2 linked regions of the Microscilla marina ATCC 23134 genome follow. The protein of the gene in region 2 binds, or shares a complex with, the protein of the main gene of each other region. Links are inferred from orthologs where the notes say so. Each region holds a gene or a part of one and is shown on either strand. Other genes may lie near its edges.

The links. Proteins that work in one complex are often made in the same cells at the same time.
Region 1: the proteins of tsaB (region 2) and tsaD are in contact, whole or in part, in a solved structure (PDB 4WQ4), measured with the Escherichia coli proteins. The link is inferred for Microscilla marina ATCC 23134 from one-to-one orthologs.

The regions. Positions count from the first base shown.
Region 1 is NZ_AAWS01000035.1:71,538-74,591, reverse strand. What follows is about bases 1-2,831. They hold tsaD (tRNA (adenosine(37)-N6)-threonylcarbamoyltransferase complex transferase subunit TsaD), read left to right. Parts: upstream 1-814; coding sequence 815-1,849; downstream 1,850-2,831. Other genes in these bases: M23134_RS25645 (hypothetical protein), read left to right, coding at 2,386-2,831; M23134_RS25655 (translocation/assembly module TamB domain-containing protein), read right to left, coding at 1-784. In the rest of the region: more of M23134_RS25645, read left to right, coding at 2,832-2,937.
Region 2 is NZ_AAWS01000008.1:2,128-5,355, reverse strand. Bases 64-2,971 are described here. They hold tsaB (tRNA (adenosine(37)-N6)-threonylcarbamoyltransferase complex dimerization subunit type 1 TsaB), read left to right. Parts: upstream 64-1,125; coding sequence 1,126-1,818; downstream 1,819-2,971. Other genes in these bases: M23134_RS08480 (acyl-CoA-binding protein), read right to left, coding at 2,958-2,971; M23134_RS08485 (DUF2480 family protein), read left to right, coding at 1,900-2,415; radA (DNA repair protein RadA), read left to right, coding at 64-883. Outside these bases: more of radA, read left to right, coding at 1-63; more of M23134_RS08480, read right to left, coding at 2,972-3,218. UniProt on the Escherichia coli protein: Required for the formation of a threonylcarbamoyl group on adenosine at position 37 (t(6)A37) in tRNAs that read codons beginning with adenine.

The sequences.
Region 1 (3,054 bases), on a different replicon or contig from region 2:
CAAACACCCGGAAGAAAGTCTGCAGACGATGTACTGGAAACTCATTGCCCAGCTCTTTGCCTGTAAGTCGTTCTATTTGTAATTGGGTAGTATCTGCCACGTTCAAAAAACGGGAGGCTTTTAGATTGATATTGTCAATGCTAAAGTGGTTGTAGTCAAACAAACGGTGGTCTATCAGGGCTTCGGTGCGGTTATCGTCATAGCCAAAATAGTTGTTTTTGAGAATAATTTTTTTGATGATAAATTTTTGGGAAACCGTCTTGGTCTTCTTTGCTTTGGGCGATGAAAGTAGTTGCCCCAATGTGTCGGTAAATGCTACAATGTTGAGCTGTTCGGAGCCTGCATCTATAGCCAGGTTTACACTTGCCTGGTCTACCTCTACCCTATCAAGCACAATTTTATTGTTGGCAAATATAGTTTGATAGCTAAAATCAACCACTACATGTTGGGCAAAAATCATTTGCTTTTTTTGCAAATCCCGAATACTTACCTGCTGGAGGGTGGCTTTAGAACCGAGCCAATCTATGTCTAAATGCTCCAATTCCATCTCAAACCCGCTTTTGCTGGTCAGGTAGCGCATCATTTCTTGGGTAAGCACGGTTTGAGTAAACGAAAAATAAAGGGCAAAAACAGCCAACACAGTAAACCCTACAACACTTATCAAAAAAAACTTTATTATTCTAATCGTGATTTTTTTAATAACTTGCCGGGCATTACGCATTACTTTGCGCCACGGTTTTGGAGCATTTGATGTAACACTATTTTCTACCAAAGTTTTTTGCATCTATTTTTTTTAACACCCTAATAGCCTAGGATGAACCCTGATTTTTTAAACTCAAATATTAAGCCCAGTACTATACTTGCTATAGAATCGTCTTGTGACGAAACATCTGCCGCTGTAATAAAAGATGGCAAAGTATTATCTAATGTCATTGCCAACCAACAAGTACACGAAGCTTACGGTGGTGTAGTACCTGAACTTGCCTCGCGGGCACACCAAAAAAACATTGTCCCGGTGATCACCCAAGCCCTTGAGATGGCAAAAGTAAGCAAAAAGGATTTAAATGCCGTAGCTTTTACAAGAGGGCCTGGTTTATTGGGTGCATTGTTGGTAGGCACCTCGTTTGCCAAGTCGCTTGCCCTGGGGCTGGGTATCCCTTTGGTAGAGGTAAACCACATGCAAGCCCACGTACTGGCTCACTTTATCGATACGCCTAAACCCAAATTTCCGTTTCTTTGCCTTACTGTAAGCGGTGGGCACACCCAAATAGTGTTGGTAAGAAATTACCTGGAAATGGAGGTAATAGGTGAAACCCTGGACGATGCGGTTGGCGAAGCTTTTGACAAAACAGCCAAGCTGCTGGGTTTACCTTACCCAGGTGGTCCTATCATCGACCGTTATGCTCAAGAGGGCAACCCACTGGCTTTTCCTTTTCCTGAGGTAAATATGCCCAAACTCAACTACTCGTTTAGCGGTATAAAAACCAACATTTTGTATTTTTTGCGCGATAAAGTAAAAGAAGACGCGCAGTTTATCGAAAAAAATATGGCTGATATTTGCGCCAGCATCCAATATACTTTGATTCGCATTTTGTTGCATAAAGTAAAAAAAGCCGCCAAAGAAACTGGCATTAAAGAAATAGCCATTGCGGGGGGGGTTTCGGCCAATGCCGGATTGCGCCAGGCATTGACAGACCTGGCTGTTAAACAACAGTGGCAAGTGTACATTCCTGCGTTTGAGTATTGTACCGATAATGCGGCTATGATTGCCATTGCGGGCTATTACAAATACCAACAAGGAGAGTTTACCAACCAAAAGGTAAGTGCTATGCCCCGAATGAAATTCTAATAAAAAGCCACATTTCCCCCTCTCAATAGTAGTTTTTCAAGCCTTTAGAAACATACAACCAGTCAAACATAATGTTTGGCTGGTTTACTTACACATCAACTTTTTGTTTCAACTGCTCTTACCTGTTCACTGGTAGAACGGCTACCTTTTACCAAGCTGTAACTTGCTGGCATAGAATAGTGTTTTTGTGTAATTCTATTTTATACCTTATTTTTGTAAGGTTTTGATTGTATGTTTGTTATATCTATCCAATAAATCCCACACTCTTGAATGTATTATTTTTATTTAATCGGCTTTTATGGCACCCAACACTTTTTTTCTTATATCCATCAATAAAAAACTTGTTTTTTAGACAAACCTTACCTAAGATGGTTTTTTAGACAAATAGATGCAAGCCTTACCTGTGATTATCCAACTAATTCTAGGATTTTATCTATAAAGGTATAAAATTTGCCTCTGAGTATTATTGTACGATGTTTTTTTCTATGCCAAACACCCAACGTATAGGCTTACAGATGTTAAAATTTTGATAAATTATGGCGCAGTATATAGCATTTTCCCCAAAGGTAGAGGTATCTACCAATCTCATTTCCTCCATCATAGCAGCAATTCCTCAGCAAGAGCAAAAAGTAAGAAATATTTTCGCCCGCAATGGCATCAAAAACATACAAACCAGTGATTGGTTTGCCCAGCAAAAGTTTTTAAATAGCTATAAAGAAGTAGCCCAAAACTTAGGCCCCCACCTCTTGTTTGAGATGGGCAAGGCAATGTTTGAATCGTTGAGTTTTCCCGAAGAAATAAGAACCCTGGAAGCAGCCCTCAACCACCTTGATGTAGTACTACAGCAGAGTCACCGTGAGGGGCAAAGTGGGTACTACCGCTTGTTGAGCTTTGACCGACGTAAGAAAGAGGCCAGAGTAGAATGCAAAAACCCTTATCCCTGTTACCTCGATCGGGGCATTCTTACCGGACTAAGCCGTGGCTTTAAACCGAGTGATGCTTCGCTGATCAATGTACAGCTAGACAGCAACTTGCCGCATCGTTTGATTGGTGCCGAGTCGAGCATTTACAGTATTTTGTGGGTATAGTAGCACTGTATGCTTTCTGCCATTATTTTAAGAAATAAAAACGTTGGGTATTGTCGAAATGCTCAACGTTTTTTTATGTCCAAATAAAACTTGTGCTTTTAACATGTCCTCACAACG
Region 2 (3,228 bases):
ATTTGCTCCTCAAATTTTGGTCATAGACTCGATCCAAACCTTGCACTCCAGCTTTTTAGAGTCGAGCGCGGGCACTGTATCGCAAGTACGCGAATGCACGGCTGAGCTGCTCAAGTTTGCCAAAGAAAGTCAAACTCCAGTATTTCTGATTGGGCACATCAACAAAGAAGGGAGCATAGCTGGCCCCAAGGTGCTGGAACACATGGTAGACACTGTACTACAGTTCGAGGGTGACCGCCACCTGGTATACAGAATTTTACGCGCCACCAAAAACCGCTTTGGCTCCACCTCTGAACTGGCCATTTATGAGATGCTGGGCGATGGCTTGCGCGAAGTAAGTAATCCTTCAGAAATATTAATTTCTCAACGCGACGATGACCTCAGTGGTATTTCTATTGGGGCAACCCTAGAGGGCAACCGCCCTTTACTGATAGAGGTGCAGTCGTTGGTGAGCACTTCAAACTATGGCACTCCTCAGCGCAGCAGTACCGGGTTTGACGGCAAACGGTTGAATATGCTGCTTGCCGTGCTTGAGAAAAGAGGTGGCTTTATGCTGGGCAATCAAGACGTATTTTTGAACATTACCGGAGGGCTTAAGATAGAAGACCCTGCTATAGACTTAGCAGTGTGTGTGTCGGTGGCATCGTCTTACAACGACATCAGTGTGTCAAACGACATGTGTTTTGCGGCAGAAGTGGGCTTGGGGGGCGAAATAAGGGCGGTAAACAAAGTAGAAAATCGCATTTCGGAAGCCGAAAAGCTGGGTTTTAAAGAAATATACATTTCTAAATATGCCCTCAAGAGCGTAAACCAGGACAACTATACCATCAAAATAAAAGCCTTTGGTAAAGTAGAAGAGGTATTTGAAGATTTATTTGGTTAGCCACCCAAACCTAATAGGGCGTATTTTAGTACGCCCTTTTTTTTGAATAAACCCCTCCCCTGCTTTGAGTATGTAATGAATCATCCGATGAAACCAAACGCACCACTGAAGGGCAAACTACTCAAGTAGTAATAAACAATTCGGTGACAAGGATAGCTTTCACCTTCGACAAATATTTTTTATAACAACCTCATTTTTTAACTTTGCCTTAATTTTTTAGAGCTGAATAAACAAAATAAATCTTGAGTTTAATTGTAAGTATAGAAACCTCCACCAAAGTTTGTTCGGTGGCACTGCACCAAGAAGGTGAGCTATTAGGTGATGCTACACTTTGGGTAGCACAATCACATTCTGTCATGCTTACCTCTCTTATAAAAGATGTGGTAAGCCACGCCCAACAAAAACTAGAAGACCTGGACGCAATAGCACTAGGCAAAGGCCCTGGCTCTTATACTGGGCTGCGCATTGGCACTGCCACTGCCAAAGGCTTATGCTTTGCCCTTGACAAACCCTTGGTAGCCATCAATTCGTTGCACGCAATGGCAGCTGCCCTGCAACACACTTCGGTAGATAAACACTGGTTTTGCCCTATGATAGACGCCCGCCGTATGGAGGTGTACTGCGCTGTGTATGACGAAGACTTGCAAGAACAACAAGCCACTGAAGCCAAAATTATAGACGCGAATTCTTTTGAAGATATTTTGAGCACCCAAAAGGTAGTGTTTTTTGGCGACGGGGCAGCCAAATGTAAAGAAGTATTAGGGAACAATTCCAACGCCTTATTTGTTGACAATTTCCACCCAACAGCCCGCTCGGTGGGTCAATTGGCGCACAAGGCTTTTGTAAAAGGGCAAACAGAAGATCTTGCTTACTTTGAGCCTTTTTATCTCAAAGACTTTGTGGCACTTAAGCCCACCAAGAAGTTTAAACTGTAACTTGATCTACCTGCAACTGCTCTCTTTTGTAATGTATATGCCTGCCAGCTGTACTTTTTGATGGGTTAAAAACAAAAAACTATGGAAGACGAAATTGTAAACCGGGTAGCGCAAAGCGCTCTTATTACGTTTAATTTGGAAGACTACTACAGCCACCACGAACGGGTGGTTTATGATATAAAAGACAATCTTTTTCAGGAAATGATTTTACGGGAAAAAGATTTCAGGGCGTTTGTAAAAGAACATGACTGGAGCCAATACCAAGATAAAAATGTGGCCATTATTTGTTCGGTAGATGCTATAGTGCCCACCTGGGCATATATGTTACTGGCACTACAGCTTGAACCTTATGCCCACCATTTTGTTTTTGGCGATTTGGCGGTTCTCGAACAAGCCTTGTTTCAAAAAGCCCTCCACAACATTGAGGTAGAAGAGTTTCGCGACAAAAAAGTTGTCATCAAAGGTTGTGGTGATTTGCCCATTCCCGAATATGCTTATGTAGAGCTTACCCGTTTGCTGCGCCCGGTAGTAGCCACTATGATGTATGGCGAACCTTGCAGCACGGTGCCTTTATTTAAACAAAGGAAAAAGAAATAAGTTACTCTACCCAGCTTTTAACTACGCTTTTTGTAAGCTACTGAAAATCAACGGGATACAAAAGTGTAGTTACTTGTGAACCGAATCTACAGCAGTTTGCTGTGATGAGCTCAACGCAGTTAAACAGGGTGTAGCACCGATATTCATCGGTATCTAAGGACTTGCGACTTGTCGCTTGAAGCTTGCCCCTGTCGGGACTTTTAACTTCATTGAGCTCAGTACAGTAAAGCTGCCCCGATGAATCGGGATTTAGAAATAGTTTCGGTTTTTCAAAAGTAACTTCATCGCCTCAGCTCGTGTCTCTACGAGCTGATCGAAACCCTGAAAAACACTATTTACAGGCACTACAACAAGGCGATTTAGCTTTGCTGAGCACCGATGCCTCGGTATCTAAGGACTCATAAACTCGGTTGTGGAGACACAAACTGAGGCGAAAAAATAGTAGGGTAGAGTACCTGATTGCACTCTAGGCAAACAAAAGGCAAAGAATTCACTATTGAATTCTTTGCCTTTTGTTAGTGGTAATTTTCTACGTTGCAGGCTTACTCCTTCTCAAACAATCCATTTACCAGGTTTACATACGCTTGTTTGGCCTCTTCGCTGTCCTTGCCTTTTATTTTTGCCCAGGCGTCATACTTGGCTCTCCCCTTAAAATCCATCATTCCGGGGCGACTACCGCTTACATCGCCTTGGCTGGCTTGCTTAAACAAAGCATACATCTGTAGCAACTCTTCGTTGCTGGGGCGTTTGGTCAATTGCTTGGAACGTGCTGCTGCGGCTTCGAAATCTTCTGTTAATCCCATGTCTGAAAAA